3 regions of the Halalkalibacter oceani genome follow, and region 3 is predicted to be linked to each of the others. Evidence: riboswitches for the same ligand, from Rfam matches in the RefSeq annotation. Region 3 holds a riboswitch; each other region holds the start of a gene.
What was found. A riboswitch is a leader RNA that binds a small molecule or an ion and turns the genes downstream of it on or off. The one in region 3 is predicted to bind cobalamin.

Region 1 (5,393 bases), on a different contig from region 3:
CTGAATAGAAATTCAGCCCTTCGAGAATTACATCATAGACAATCGATTTCGCCAGCGTTTCGGCGCTTGGACGCTCAGTAAAATCCTCATAGCCATCGACGATAAATTCATTTCGTTCCCGCAGCACGGTATCATGCTTCCAATATTCATAGATTTCATCCTGAACCGCCTTCGGCACGAGGCTTGACAGCACATAGGAATAGCTTTGGTTATGAACGACTTCCTGGAAGGACAGAACGCTCATCAGCGCCGCCATGCTTGAATCGGTTAAATAGTCGGCCACCCGCAGCGTGTAATCGGTTTGGATGCTGTCAAGAAAAGCGAGCAAGCCGATAATTTTTTTGAACGCCTCCTGCTCGTGCTCCGTCAGCGAGGTGAACTGCTTGGCATCATGGGTCATATTGATCTCGAACGGCGTCCAGAAATTGGCGAGCATATTTTTGTACAGTGGATAAGCCCATGAGTAACGGACATCATCCCAGTTCAGCACGTTCGAGCTTTTGCCGTTGATCAGCGCGGTCGAGGCATTCGGTGCCTCGACATCGTATAGCTTTCTTTTTTCCATCATCATCGATTCTCCCCTTTGTTCCAATTTAGCTGGAGCAGCTCTCACAATCCTCGACCGTCACCGAGGTCGAACGGACATAATAGGTCGTCTTCAACCCTTCCTGCCAGGCGAGCAGGTGAAGCTCAAGCAGCTCTTTTGCTTTCACCGTATTCGGCACATACAGATTAAAGGAAATCCCTTGATCGACATGACGCTGACGCCGTCCGTTCTGGCGGATGCTCCATTTTTGGTCGATCAGGTGAGCCTGCTTATAGAGCCAGGTCGTTTCCGCCGTCAAATCCGGTGCCACGACAGGGATTCGGTAATTTTTCTTTTCTTCAACATAAAACTTCGCAAAAATCGGATCAATCGAAGCAGTCGAGCCGGCAATGAGCGAGGTCGTCGCATTTGGCGCGACCGCCATCATATAGCCGTTACGCACGCCGTACTCTGCCACATCCTGCCGCAGCTCATTCCATTTTCCCGACGTGTAGTCCCTCTTCGCAAAATAGTCCCCCGTATGCCAGTCGGAGCCGGAAAACGCCGGATAGGCGCCCTTTTCCTTTGCCAACAGCAATGAGGCTTTCACGGTGTAATAATGAATTTGCTCATAAATCTCATCCGCATAGGCGACGGCTTCCTCGCTTTCCCAGCGAATTCCTTTCTTCGCCAGCAAATGATGCCAGCCGAACGTCCCCAGTCCGACCGCGCGGTATTTTTCATTCGTCAACTGCGCCTGTTTCACCTCAATCTGATTGAGGTCAATCACATTATCGAGCATCCGCACCTGAATCGTAATTAACCGTTCGAGCACATCATCTTCCACGGCATTGGCGAGCGAAATCGAGGACAGATTGCAGACGACAAAATCACCCGGCGTTTTCGTCGTAATGATTTTCCCGTCCTCCGTATGCTCTTCTTCAATGATCGTCGGGCTCATATTTTGCATAATTTCCGTACAAAGATTCGAGCCGTAGATCATGCCACGGTGCCGGTTCGGATTCATCCGGTTCACCGTATCGCGGTAAAACATAAACGGACTGCCCGTCTCAAGCTGCGAGAGCATGATCCGCTTCATGATCTCAATCGCCGGCACTTCCACGCGCGAAAGCGCCTCTTCCTCCAGACAGCGGCGGTAACGGTCGCGGAAGCTTCCCTCACCCTTTTTCTCGTCATAGCTGTCCTCCAGCGAAAAGCCCATCACCTGCCGTACTTCATGCGGGTCAAACAACGCCCAATTCTCACGCTTTTCTACCGCCTCCATAAATAAATCAGGAACGGAAACAGCGGTGAACAAGTCATGCGTCCGCTGTCGTTCATCACCGTTGTTCAGCTTCGCATCAAGAAAGGAAAAAATATCGCGGTGCCACACATCCAAATAAACGGCAATCGCCCCCTGGCGCTGGCCAAGCTGGTCAACGCTGACCGCGACGTTGTTCAATTGCTTCATCCATGGCAGCACACCGGAGGAGACTCCTTTAAAGCCGCGGATCGAAGACCCTTTTGCCCGGATTTTGCCAAGGTAGATTCCAAGTCCACCGCCATTTTTGCTGACGGTCGCCGCATCGGTGCAGCTGTCGAAAATCGCTCGAAGATCATCCTCGACCGTATCAATAAAGCAGCTTGATAATTGCCCTCCCTTCTTTCCGGCGTTCGCCAATGTCGGCGTTGCCGTCGTCATATATAAATGAGAGAGCGCCCAATAGCTTTCCTTCACCAGCTCAAGGCGACGTTCGCGCGGTTCCTTGACCATCAGCAGCATTGCGATCACCATGAAGCGCTCCTGCGGCAGCTCCTGAAGCGTTCCATCATAGCTTCTCGTCAAATAACGGTCAGCCAATGTCTTAATTCCAATGTATGTAAAGCGCTGATCCTGAGAAAGGTCCAGCACGCCGGCCAGCTCAGCGAGTTCCTGTGACGAATAGCTCGCCAGCCGCTCATCGTACAGGCCGTCCGCGATTAATCGACCGACCTGGGCCGGGAATGTCGAAGCCCATTGCTCCACTGCTGTGCCACGCAAGCCTGTGACTTGCTCATAAATCGAGTACAGATAGCATTGCGCCGCGACATATGTCCAATCCGGCTCATCAACATCGAGATGATTCAACGCTTCAAGCGCCCGCTTTTCCCAGGAAATGTCTTTATCCATTTTCTCCAGCCACTCGGCGATCGGTAAATCGCTAAATCGACTGATTAGCTCGTCTATCCCATATCGTTCCACTGTTCCTGCTTTGCTCATCTTCCATCACTCCTTCAAAAATTTCGAGGCCATCGAATTCCATCAAAAAACGCCCTTTCTCGGGCTGAGAAAGGGCGTAAAACGGCAGATTGAGAGTGTAATGTTCAGCTTTAGGCATGGAATATCCTTGAACATTCCACCGCTTTAAAAGCTGTGCCGTCTCACTTCTCAGTCCCCGAAGATAGCTGACTTTGGAAAAAGTGGCAGGTCTCCTGACTCGTGCTTCGTCCTACAATGAGCCTTCCCATACAAGAGCGATCTACCTGCTTGCACAGTGGTTTTCTCATTTCGTCACACTTACAGTTGCGGGGACAGTTCTGGATTTTCACCAGATTCCCTATTAAGCCGTATATGGCGCCATTTATCCACATCAATATATAGTTGTCATCCTCGCGACCAATCACGATATATTGTATATAGTAATGGATTTCTGTCTGAGTTGCAAGATTTGTTTTTGAAGAATGATAGGAAAGGATGAGGGCAGGGTCAGCCAACTTGCTCCAGAACATCTTTCAGACTGCCTGATCCCACCGAGGACAAATGCTGTGAAAAATATCCCTCAACCCGGCCTTCATAAAGGAAAACAGCCTGCTTGCAAGCTGCTAAGTCATCAGGTTTTACAAAGCAGGGAAGCTTCCCACCGACAGAAATTCCGCCTCTCTGCAATACCGTCGCAACAAATTCCGAGCAGAAAAAAGCATACGGCCGCTTGATTTCCTTCGCAAACAAAACGCCAAAAAGTCCGAGGAAGTTATACGTATAGCTTGTCTGCTGCGTCTCGATTTCCCGGACGTAGGACAGCATTTTTTGATAGCTTTCCTCCGTTACAGAGCAGCGATAAATCGCGCAATACGCTTCTCCGAAAAAACGGTCTCTCATATTCTCCTTTACAAATCCACCGATGAAAGGATTATTCATTCGTTTCCGTCCAAAGCTGCAGGTCATCTCCAGTTCTTTGTCAAAAGACAGGGACGCATGGTTCAAGCGCTTTTTTGTAAACAACCTGATCATCCTTGTAAAAACCGTTCCGGTATCGGTAAGTATAATATAAACATCCATCCTCTCGCCTCCATCTTCTGACGCAGCTAAAGCAGCATCTTTCTTTATAGATCATCCTATAAATTTGAAGATGGAAAAACGCTCCGAGGTTGCAAATCCTATCCGTCTTAAGGCTGATTATTTGCACACGATTAGGGCTCCCTTTGCCCGCCCTCTCTTCCTCATCCCTCAGCTTCAATCACAACCGCTGTCCCGTAGGCGATAATTTCTGCAGCTGCACTCATCAATGTAGCCGACTGCAGTCTCATGCCGACAACCGCATTGGCTCCTTTCGCTTCAGCCTCTTCGACCATCCGATGGATCGCCAGCTTTCTCGCTTCCGCCATCATGTCAGAATATCCCTTTATTTCTCCGCCGACAATTCCTTTTAAAGCCGCTGTAATATCCCGTCCAATATGCTTCGTCTGGATCGTGCTTCCTTTGACATAGCCCTTTACCTCTGTTATTTCATAGCCGGCCACCTGCTCAGTAGTCACTATCATCCTAATCGATTTCCTCCTTTTTTTCGATGCGCCTTTCTCTGATGAGAATCAGCAGCAAGACGACCAATGAAATCACGTAAATGTTTGGTTATCCGTAATATAGAATTTTTACTAACTAACTTCTAGGAAAGACTGAAATAAGACACTTACAAAACAAGACCCTGTGAAAGCCTTGTTGATCTATTTTTGATAGTACTGGATTCCCAATTCACAATTGCTTTGTTCGGAATAAAATACCGATCTTTTCATCTGTAATGTTCAACAGCCAGTTTCCCTTCTTATGTTGTATAGACTTATGGTTGGTGGAGTGACCTTTAACCGGCGGGCTACCCCACTAGAGTCAATCCAGTAAGTACATTGGTCAGCAATGAGTACCAACGAGAGATATCATGAAAGCGATCGGTCATATGCAAGAGAGTACAACGGAAATTTATTTGCAGAGTTAAGTTAAAAAGAGCCAGCAACAATGGATAGAAACTTTTCCTGATATTTGAACTATTCCACCTTACTTTCTTGCGAAATTTGAAGATGGAGATTCCAAAGAACACTAGCGCAACCGATAGTTATGGATTAGGCTATCCCCTAGAAGTCTTATCGCTTCATTTTTAAGATTCTTTTGAAGCGATTGCATAGGGAGTCGTCTGTCGGGAAAAGCTAAAGACTAAAAATATGAATGCTTATAGCCAACTTTACACACTCATATCCCCCATCTCTACACCAAGCTGCTCGCCCAATCCCTGCAGAACAAGAGCATTCTCATGCAGCTGGAAGTTGGAGACATTCCGCATCACCTTAAACACCGCTTCCAGGTAAGATTCCAACATTACCCCCAATGAACCCGCCGGAAACTGCATCTGTACAGCCTCTTCTGTGTTATTGATTTCAAGGGTGATATAAGGTTTCTTTCCCTCTGCCAAATGTGCTATCAATTCATTCATCATCTCTTTCGAAAGAAAGAAATTTTCCTCCGCGACGCCGTCTTCCAACGTTATCTTCTTAAACGCAGATGGATCGACATGGAGGTTTATTCCACCGTCTGGGTTGAAGCTTAGTTCAATCGTTAAAG
Region 2 (5,393 bases), on a different contig from region 3:
GTTCAAAATCGTCACCGGACCTGTCAGCATTCCTTTCACCGGAGCAGAGGTGAGCGACTGCGCATAGACGGTTTCCTCGACAGTCATTGGTCCCGTGTACGCGACATTGCCGTAAATGATCGGCGGCTTGACGCAGCGTGATCCGTACGATTGCACCCAGCCGTTTTTAGAAAACGTAAATCCGGCAAGCTTCTCCCCGAAAAATTCAACCATATCATTGCGCTCGAACTCACCGTGAACGAATACGTCGAGGCCGATCTCTTCCTGAATCGCAATCCATTTTTGAATTTCGGCCTGAATCCGGGCCTGATAGTCGGCAGTTGAACATTCATTCTTTCGCCATTGGGCTCGGATGTTGCGAATTTCCTTTGTCTGCGGGAAACTGCCAATCGTCGTTGTCGGCAGCAGTGGCAGCTGCCATTTCTGTTGCTGCAGCTCATATCTCGTTTGAAAGGAGCTTGTTCGTTTCGCGCGGACGGCATCGGGCTCCTGCTTTTTACGCCAATCAGAGCGAATGAGCTCGTCGTAGCTTTGCTGGTGAGCTGCGATTTTTTCCTTGCTCGCTGCCCCGCTGATAACGTCCTTTAACAAGGTCAGCTCGTCAAGCTTTTCATCGCAAAAGGCGAGAGAGGCCTTAATCGTTGGGTCGAGCTCTGTTTCTTGGCGGACGCTGACCGGGACGTGCAGCAAGCTTGACGAAGGCTGGATCATCTGGCGTTCGAATGGGATGATGTCGCTCAGCTGTTTGAGCAGGTCCACGCTTTTTTCGAGGTCGCTGCGCCAAATGTTGCGGCCGTCAATTACACCGGCGGCAAGAATTTTGTCCGCCGGAAAGCCGTACGCCTGAATCGCGGCCAAATTGGCTTCGCGGCCGTCGACGAAATCAAGGCCGAATCCGGCGACCGGCAACGCAATCAGCTCTTGATAATGAGTGACAGCTTCAAAATACGATTGCAAAATGAGAGCAAGCTCAGGCACATGTTGCGCGATTTCTTTATAGGTCGCAGTAAAGAGCGCCATCTCTTCTTTTGTAATATCGAGGACGAGAGCCGGCTCATCGATTTGAACGATTGTCGCCCCGGCTGCGGCCAGCTCCTGCAGCATTTGCTGATAAACAGGGATAAAGCGCTGCAGGAGAGAGGCGAACTGTTCCGGCTGATAGCCCTTAGCCAATGTGACAAACGTGAATGGGCCGAGAATGACCGGCTTCGTATGAAGGCCGAGCTCGCGCTTCGCCTCTAAAAAGTCACGCAGCGGCTTGTTATCAACGAGCTTTGGGGCGCACTGTTCCAATTCCGGTACGATGTAATGGTAGTTCGTATCAAACCATTTCGTCATTTCGCAAGCTTGTGCTCCTTTTTCGCCTCTCGCCATCGCAAAGTAAGTCGACAGCGGCACGGGTCCGCCGTCATAGGCGAATCTTTCTGGGACAAGGCCAAACATCGCTGCTGTATCGAGCACGTGATCATAATAAGAAAAGTCGCCTGTCGGCACGAGGTCAATTCCTTTCTCGCTTTGCGCCTGTAAATGCTCGAGACGTCGGGATTTCATTTGCGCATGAAATTCTTTTTCTGTAATTGTGTTCGCCCAGAAGGCTTCGAGCGTACGCTTCCATTCGCGGCTTTTTCCGATCCGCGGGTATCCTAAATTACTTGTTTTCATCAATCAAACCTCCTACATTCATCGTTCATACAAACAAAAAAGGATATTATTACCAGGTAAAAGGTAATAATATCCACAATTCAGTCGTTATATCGTGAACACCTCCCTATCTCCCGTAGGTAAAAACAGTGCTGTTAAAGCTGGCAGGTCTCCTGGCTCTAGTATCATCATCATCGTGGTCTTCCCGGCCGTTGGCCAGTGACGTGATCACGATAACTCCTCTATTACAGTGGCGGGACCGCTCCGGATTCAACACCGGATTCCCTTTTAAACTTCGATAAAATCAAAGTACCAGCTTCCAACATATGAAATTGGTACTCACTTTACCGCAGAACTGTACGAATTGTCAATCTTTAATTTGTGGTTTAAAAAGAGAATCGAAAAAAACTGCGAGCCTGTCCATTTTCATGTATAATGGAATTACTTATTTGAAATTGAATAGCAATCGTAAAGGTCGTCCAGGCCAGCCTGGATGATAATAGGGAAGTTGGTGAAAGTCCAACACGGTCCCGCCACTGTAAATGCTAGATTTCTTTAGAAGCCCACTGTCTGAAGCTGTAGATGGGAAGGGGAAGAAATTGTCATGCATAAGTCAGGAGACCTGCCTTTACGAATGTGTGAAACCTTCGAGGAAAAGGGGAAGCAATAATGATCTGGCTTATCATTCAAATGAAAAGCCTGGTCGCGTTATTGACTGTCCCGGCACTCCTCTTTATAGAGGAGTGTTTTTCTATGATAAGGGAAGAGAAAAAAGGAGTGGAAGAGTGTGAACAGAACGAAATGGATCGCTGTCACGATCGTAATGCTGCTGTGGACTGTTGTCCTGGCGGGTTGTGGCGGACAGCCCGAGGAACAGCCGGTCGAACCGGTGGAAACAGAAACGGAACAGACTGCCGAGGGGGAGCAGGAAAGCGAATCCGGCTATCCTAAAACCATTATAGATGCGTTAGAAAATGAAGTGGTGCTCGAAGAACAGCCAGAGCGCATCGTTTCCCTTGTGCCGAGCATTACGGAAACGATTTTTGCCTTAGGAAAAGGGGAAACGGTCGTCGGACGAACAGAGTGGGACAATTATCCAGAGGAAGTGTTGGAGGTTGAGAGCGTCGGTGATATGAATTTTGACGTGGAAAAGGTGATCGCGCTTGGGCCTGATCTTGTGCTTTCCCACGCTTCAAATGCCCACAGCTCCGAAGAAGGACTGAATCAGCTTCGCAACGCGGGTATTCCCGTTGTCGTTGTTTATGATGCAGCTTCGATTGACATGGTCTATGAAACGATCCGGATGATTGGCGAGGCAGTTGACGCCGGAGAAGAAGCCGAAACAGTAATCGCTGATATGCAGGCCAAGTTTGCCGAAGTGGAAGAAAAAGCGAGTACAATCGCCGAAGAAGAGCGGCGCAAAGTCTGGGTCGAAGTGTCGCCCGCGCCTGAGTTGTACACGACTGGCAAAGGAACCTTTCTTGATGAGATGTTAACGGTCGTCAATGCGATCAATGCCGCCGGTGAGCAAGAGGGCTGGATTCCGTATACGGAAGAAGAAGCGGTCGCTTTCCAGCCTGATGTCATCGTCACGACGTACGGCTATTATGTCGACAATGCCGCCGAGCAGATTAAAGAGCGCCCGGCCTGGCAGGATGTTCCTGCGGTTGTCAATGATCGCATCTATGATTTAGTTTCAGATGAGGTGACACGTTCAGGTCCGCGTCTGGCAGAAGGAGTCGAGGGTCTTGCGAAAGCAGTTTATCCAGAGGTATTTGGCGAATAATCTTGTTATAGCTTATGCTTCTGTCGTGCTCTTTTGTATCGGAGCACTTATCGTCAGCATCAGTTGGGGAAGCGTCCGGCTTCCCTTTCTCACTGTTGTGCAAATCATTTTACAGGAAGTGTTTTCTCTACAGGTGGAGCAGACAATTGATCCGATGTTTATCAATATCGTGATGGAAATCCGTTTTCCGCGCGCTTTGCTGGCCATGCTCGTTGGCGCCAGTCTCGCCCTCGCCGGCTCGGCCTTTCAAGGCTTTTTGAAGAATCCGCTCGCTGACCCTTATACGCTCGGCGTATCGTCAGGATCAGCGGTCGGTGCGGTCGCTGTGCTGTTTTTTTCATTTTCGCTTCCGTTAATCGGCCGTTTTACGTTGCCGTTGGTTAGCGTGCTGGCCGGCTTTGCGACGCTGTTTCTCGTCATGCTGTTCGCGAGGCTTGTTCAGCGTTCGATGGCGACGGAAACGATTATTTTGGCCGGGATTATTTTCAGTTCGTTTTTAGGTGCGTTTATTTCCTTGATGATCGCTTTGACCGGCGAGGAGCTGCGTCATATTATCAGCTGGCTGATGGGAAGCGTGGCGATGAGAGGCTGGAGCTATATTTGGCTGATGCTGCCATTTTTTCTAACCGGCTTTTTGTTGCTGTTTTTCTGCCGCAAGGAATTGAATGCGCTCGCCTTCGGAGAGGAAACGGCGCGGCAGCTCGGTGTGAATATTGCCGTCAGAAGAGTGATCATACTCCTTGGGGCGACGACGCTGACGGGTGGAGCAGTCGCTGTTTCCGGCACGATCGGCTTTGTCGGGTTAGTGATCCCCCATTTGACACGCTTGCTTTGGGGACCTGATCATCGCCACTTATTGCCGCTGTCAATGTTTGTCGGCGCTGGCTTTCTCGCGCTGACCGATCTGGTCGCGCGGACGATTATCGCGCCAACGGAGCTGCCGATCGGTGTCATTACCGCGATTGTCGGCGCCCCGGTATTTGCTGCTATTTTGCTGAGACAGCGCAGATTACAAGCGTGAATAGAAAGGAAGACGACGATGATTACTTGTGAGGATCTCACTGTACAATATGGGACGAAGGATGTCGTCCGCTCGCTTACGTTTACGGTGAACAAAGGTGAAGTATTCGGCATTATCGGGCCGAACGGAAGTGGAAAAACGAGCCTGCTGAAAGCGATCAATGGCGGTTTGCCTGCAGCTGACGGACGGATTGAGATCGATGGCAAACCACTGGCGGCTTACAGCTCAAAGGAACTGGCAAAAAAGATGGCCGTTTTGCCGCAGCAGGCGGAAACCGCTTTTTCGTATTCTGTTTCCGAGGTCGTCGCTTTAGGGCGCTATCCGTATCAAAAAGGCTGGTTGCAACGGACGACGAAGCAGGATGAAGAGGTGATCAGGGCTGCAATGAAGCAAACGGATACGTGGAGGTTCCGCGACACGCCGCTTCAGCAGTTGAGCGGCGGCGAACGGCAGCGGGTGCTGTTGGCACGGGCTCTCGCGCAGGAACCGGATATACTTCTGCTTGATGAGCCGACCAACCATCTTGACCTTTCCCATCAAATGCAGCTGCTCGACGCCTTGCATGAGTGGACGGAAACACGTCAATTAACCGTCGTCACAGTGCTCCATGATTTGAATATGGCCAGCCTTTACTGCGATCGGATATTGCTTTTGGAAGAGGGGGAAATGGTCGCGCTCGATTCACCGCATAAAGTGTTGAAAGAAGACCAGCTGGCGAACGTCTATCAAACAACGCTCATGCGCAAGGAACATCCCTCTGTCCCGCGGCCGTTAATTACGCTTATTCCCGACAATGGGGAGCAGGCGCCAGCTTCCGCGCTTGACGCTCTTACGATTGAACATACAGACAAGTGGATCAAAATGACGAGCGTGACGAAATGGAAAACATTGTCGTCCGCTGTACTTGGCGCCGGCTTCCGCTGGCATCATACATTTGTGAACCGC
Region 3 (5,393 bases):
TTCGCCAGCTCCTCCTTCGATTCGGCCGCCGAGACAAAGCCGACCGGCATTCCGACGATCAGCGCCGGCTTTGCTTCCCCGTTTTTCACAAGGCGAATCAATTCAAGCAGCGCGGTCGGCGCGTTTCCAATTGCGAAAATGCCGCCCTCCGCCAGCTTGACCGCCTTGCGCGTCGCCACGATTGCTCTCGTCGTGTTGAGCCGCTTCGCTTCCTCGATCACATCGGGATCGGAAATATGAACGTGAACGCTTCCGCCAAACTTTTCGATCCGCGGCTTGCTGATGCCGCTTTGAATCATTTGCACATCGGCGATTACCTTGCAGCCAGAACGGATCGCCGCCACGCCGGCGCGTACTGCGTCAGGATGAAAGAGCACGCTTCGCCCAAGCTCGAAATCGGCCGAGGCGTGGATCACCCGCTGGACGACGGGGTATTGCTCGTCGGTAAAGGAATGCTCGCCAAGCTCCTCGGTAATCATCTGAAAGCTCTTTCCTTCAATCTCCTGCGGTTGTACGGTCAACGGTTTAAATTCTGTTTTGAAATCCATTTATTTTCCCTCCATCAGCTTAGTGACTGTTGCTACAACATCTTCCTTCGTATGAACGAGATCGTGGACATCCTGCTTCGGTCGCTCGATAACGATCACCTCCAAGCCAAGCTCCCTGGCGGCTTCCAGCTTCTCATCGACCGAGCCGACCTTGCCGCTTTCCTTCGTGATGACGAGGGTGACGCCGAACTGGCGATAAAGCGCCTTGTTAAGCTCCTTTGAAAAAGGACCCTGCATCGCGACGATGTTTTTTTGCTCAATGCCCAGTTGTTCACAGCGCTCCATATTGTCCTTGCGCGGCAGCATCCGCGCGATCATCCGCAGGTCAGGCAGCCCGAGCAGCTTGTCCGCAAAGACAGCGAGCGTCTTGCTGCCGGTCGTCAGCATAACGACCCCTTTATGCTGACTCGCAAGCTCAGCTGCCTCGGCGTAGTCCGCAACGAAGCTGATCCGCTCATCCTCGGCAATCTTGCTCGCCTGCCGCTCAAACCGGACATAAGGAATGCCTGCCTGTTCCGCGGCCGCGTGCGCATTTTTTGAAGCCTCCTCGGCAAAAGGATGGGTCGCATCGACAAGGAGAGAAATGTGCTTTTCCTGCAAAAGCGCCGTCATTTCCGCGATCGTCAGGCGGCCGACGCGCACCGGAATTCCGGCCTCGCTGATGCTTGCCGCCCCGCTCTCCGTCACGACGCTCGCCAATAACGGATAGCCCGCATCCTTTAAGGCGATGGCCACTTCGCGCGCATCACTCGTTCCGGCCATAATAAAGATCATCCGCTTTCACCTCTCTTTTGCAGATTTGTTTTGCAAGACCCGCATCCACCTATGAAAGCAAATACGTTTTAATGATGATGGTGGTGATGATGATCGTGGTTGTGGTCAAGCTCAAGATGCTCCTTCGCGAATAAACGGTACTGACAGTTATCGCAGTTTAACGCGGCCAATCCTTGTAATGCTTCCTCGGCTCTTTCCTTGAAAATCGTCGCCAGCAGCGGATGGAAGCCAAAAAACTTCGTCATCAGAAACGATGCGTCCGGATAGCTTCGCTTGAAGCCGTCAAGCTTCTCCTCCATCCGGTCCATCAGCACGCCGCTGAAAAAGAAGTAAGGAAGCAGGCAAACCGAGCTTGCGCCGAGCTTTAAAGAGCGTTCGACAGCTTGTTCCACCGTCGGTGAAGTGACGCCGATAAACGACAGCTGGACATCGGTCATATTCAGCCGTTCACTAAGCAGGCGCGAAATTTTGTACAGCTCACTGTTCGCATCACCGTCACTGCTTCCGCGTCCGACGATTACGAGGCTGCTCCCTTCCTTCGCCTGCCAGCCGGCTTCTTTCAACCTGTCGGCTAAAATATCAATCACGCCCGGATGCGACCCGATCGGCCGGCCATATGTAAAAGAGACGAGCGGAAACTTCTGCCGCGCCTTGTCCATGTCCGCCGGAATGTGGATTTTCGCATGCCCGGCCGAGAAGAACATCATCGGCACGAGCGCGACCTTCGTCGCCCCCTGCTTCACGCACGCTTCAATTCCAGCGGCAATCGACGGCTCGGCAAATTCCAGAAAACAGGTTTCGACAATATCAGCCTTGACCTGGTGCTTCATCCCATTGACGAACTCCAGCAGCTGCTCGTTTCCCTCCGGCTTTCGGCTCCCATGGCCGATAAATAATACAGCTTCCATCTTTTCTCCTCCTTTTGTTAATCGCCGCACACATTGTCAACGGCGATCGGCTCCGGCACGTCACGGTACTGATAACCGGCAACGACCTGGACCCGTTTAAAAAACTTGTGAAACCGTTCATTCGGCATGCCGCGCTGCTGGAAATCGCGGACAACCTTGACGACTGTTGCGACGAGCTGCTCCTTGCTCATTCCTTCGGCGACGAGCTGGCCGACATGGGCGTTTCTCCCTGTCGTTTTCGCCCCTAAAAACAAATCAAATGCTTTTTTGCGGTAGATGATGCCGATATCGTTCGTCGGCGCGCCGTAGCACGCCATTCCGCAGCCGTTGAAGCCGATCGTCAGCCGCTTCGGCACGGGCTCGCCGCCAATTGAGCGAAAGATCTCATCAAGCTGCGGCAATGATTCGCCCTTGTCACCGTCACAAAAGTCACACGCCTTGATCGTGACAACATCGCCGACTGGATGCAGCAGCAGCCCCTCCCGCTCAAGCTCGGCCGTCACCTGTGCCGCGTCCCCCGTTTTCATCGTCACCTTCATTTGATGATCGGGCGTATATTCAATCTCGCCTTTATCGCCAACTACCTCGCCAATCAGCTGCATTTGCGCCGCACTGAATTTTTTGTTGGCAAGACCTGGCGAGAGCGCAAATTCAAACACCGTCTCCTGCCTGAACAGACTTTCCGGCGCCGGCTCAACGTCGCCTTTCCCGCTGCTTTCCTCGCCGTGCAGGAGCGAAAGCGCTTCTTCTGCCAGCTCGCGCAGCGATCCCCGCGCCGGTTCGGGTCCTGCTTCCTCGGCAAGCTCTTGAAGCGAAGATGAAGCCGGTTCAACTTCCTCTTCACCTTGATGAAGCGCCCACGGCTCGTGCTCCGGCTTTAAGCGCTGATGCGGCCGCAGAGCCTGCTTCGCTTCTCCAAGCGTATATTTTTTCTGATAGCCGCGCGGCGTGATCATCTTGCCGTCGTACATAAACGTCGATCCATTGCCGATGATGACCGTCGTCAGCATCCCGATCTCATGCTCAAGCATCTCGCCGAGCGTTGTCATCACGATATGCTGACGCTCGCGATAGGCGCTTTTGACAAGTCCAACAGGCGTCTCGGCAGAACGGTATTGCAGCAAAATCCGCTGCGCCTCTTCAATCTGTCTCGTCCGCCGCCCGCTTTTCGGATTGTAGAGCGCAATCACAAAATCAGCCTTGCCGGCGGCGTCAAGTCTGGCTTTAATCAGCTCCCATGGCGTCAGATGGTCACTGAGGCTGATCGTGCAGGCATCATGCATGATCGGCGCGCCGAGCAGCGAGGCGCAGGAGTTAATCGCCGAAATCCCGGGAATAATTTCAACCTCGACCCCATCCTGCTCCGTCCAGCCTTTTTCAATTAACACCTCATAGACGAGACCGGCCATGCCGTAGACGCCGGCATCCCCGCTTGAAATAACCGCAACCGTCTTTCCCTCTTCCGCCTGACGCACGGCTTCCTGTGCCCGGCTCACTTCCTCCGTCATTCCGGTCCGGATAATCGCTTGATCCGTCAGCAACGGTTTAACCAAATCCACGTACGTGTTGTAGCCGATAATTGAATCACTTTCAGCGATCGCTTCCCTCGCCCGGCCTGTCATATGCTGCTCGTGGCCCGGCCCGAAGCCGATCAATAAAAGCTTTCCTTTCGCTCCCATCGGATGTCCTCCTTTTTGACCTTCGGGGAAAGCGGGGCAATAAAAAAAGCCTCCACCCGCAAAAGGGTTAGAGGCTAGTCCTTTTTTATCATCATCTGAAAAGGAATCCAGCAGAGACAGCACTGTCGTCTCCTGCTCTAACACCTCCCCATCTCCCGTAGGTCAATCAGTGTCGTTGGAAAAGGCAGGTCTCCTGGCTCAAGGTCTTACGCTGCTGCTCCTTCCCGTCCGATGGACAGTGGCTCGTGCATACAGCACTCCTTTTACAGTGGCGGGACCGCGTCGGCTTTTCACCGAACTTCCCTTTTAGAAAGTCAACGATGACTTTCACCTTTTCCCAAACATATGCAATTTCATGTTTCTTTTACAGTACGTAACAATCTGATAGAAGTCAACTATTTTTTCCTGCATTCCTTGTTTCACAGCTTACGAGAGATTCACTGTGATAAACCGGATAATCGGCGATTTCAACTAGTGGAGAAGGACATTTTCTCATTGACAACACAGCTTTTAAAAAGATAATGAGAGTAGGATTCTTTTTCCAATTCCAAAAATACTAGAAGCCATTCCTCATAAAGGAGTCATAGAGATGAACAGGAAAAAAACAATCATAATTTCAGCAATTGTTGCTCTACTCGCAGCGACGGTTTACGTGGTCGCCGATGCGACAGTCGTTAAAACGGCTCCGCTACAATTCGGCATGATGGAAACATTTGAGAATTACGAAGAACGACTGGAAGGCAGCGATTTAGCGGTCGTCGCCGTCCTGAATGGTGAGCCGGAAAACGTCGTTTACTATGAAGATGGATTACCTACCCCCAGCAGCCACCATTTGAGCGATATTTTCATACAAAAAGTGATCAAGGGTGACGAAAGTTTGGAAGGTTCTACGATCACGATACGTGAACCATATTATATTGTCGATAACGGATGGGCGCCAGGCGTTACTGAAATCTATTACGGCGACTATACCGGCATGAAAAAGGGCGCTGAGTATTTGCTGTTCCTCGGATGGACGGAAAGCTGGGGGCAATACGGTATCGCCTCCGCCCACGAGGGGAAATTTGATTTAAGCCAACACGATGAAGAAGAAAAGCGGGCGGTTGAACAAAATCCTGATTTGCAAGAACTGAGAAGCGACATTTTAGCCAATGTGGAGCTTGAGCTTGACTGATCGGGTGGTGAGGACGGTGTAACTGCTAGACTAGATTTGACAGTTTCTGCTTGATCATGAACCCAATCCGTTAAGCTATTCTTCGTACAATCAAGATGGTTTGGGGGCTAAAGAGAAAGTGAGAAACCATGATCAAATGAAGCTGCTGAAAAAGGACGATTTTCACTTTTTCAGCAGCTTTTTCGTAATGAGCGGAGCCATTACGAAAAAGGGTGCTGAATATTTGCTGTTTCTCGGATGGACGGAAAGCTGGGGGACAATAAGGAATCGCCTCTTCCATCGTTCTGAGGTTGTTCAGTTAAATGGAGAA

Region 1: it holds a riboswitch for cobalamin, as region 3 does, so the genes downstream of both, ABMB67_RS21210 (ribonucleoside-diphosphate reductase subunit alpha) here and cobJ (precorrin-3B C(17)-methyltransferase) in region 3, are expected to answer to the same signal.
Region 2: it holds a riboswitch for cobalamin, as region 3 does, so the genes downstream of both, ABMB67_RS02945 (ABC transporter substrate-binding protein) here and cobJ (precorrin-3B C(17)-methyltransferase) in region 3, are expected to answer to the same signal.

What each region holds. Positions count from the first base shown of each region.
Region 1 covers NZ_JBEPKD010000032.1:12,177-17,569, reverse strand. The annotation lists gene ABMB67_RS21215 (ribonucleotide-diphosphate reductase subunit beta) at 1-571, opposite strand, end outside; gene ABMB67_RS21210 (ribonucleoside-diphosphate reductase subunit alpha) at 594-2,786, opposite strand; cobalamin riboswitch at 2,972-3,162, opposite strand; gene ABMB67_RS21205 (hypothetical protein) at 3,273-3,845, opposite strand; gene ABMB67_RS21200 (YbjQ family protein) at 4,007-4,327, opposite strand; gene ABMB67_RS21195 (hypothetical protein) at 5,017-5,393, opposite strand, start outside.
Region 2 covers NZ_JBEPKD010000001.1:587,688-593,080, reverse strand. The annotation lists gene metE (5-methyltetrahydropteroyltriglutamate--homocysteine S-methyltransferase) at 1-1,662, opposite strand, end outside; cobalamin riboswitch at 1,788-1,973, opposite strand; cobalamin riboswitch at 2,097-2,285, shown strand; gene ABMB67_RS02945 (ABC transporter substrate-binding protein) at 2,465-3,427, shown strand; gene ABMB67_RS02940 (FecCD family ABC transporter permease) at 3,390-4,448, shown strand; gene ABMB67_RS02935 (heme ABC transporter ATP-binding protein) at 4,467-5,393, shown strand, end outside.
Region 3 covers NZ_JBEPKD010000017.1:56,381-61,773, reverse strand. The annotation lists gene ABMB67_RS16535 (precorrin-8X methylmutase) at 1-548, opposite strand, end outside; gene cobK (precorrin-6A reductase) at 549-1,322, opposite strand; gene ABMB67_RS16525 (sirohydrochlorin chelatase) at 1,391-2,230, opposite strand; gene cobJ (precorrin-3B C(17)-methyltransferase) at 2,248-3,909, opposite strand; cobalamin riboswitch at 4,076-4,259, opposite strand; gene ABMB67_RS16515 (hypothetical protein) at 4,499-5,083, shown strand; gene ABMB67_RS16510 (hypothetical protein) at 5,202-5,393, shown strand, end outside.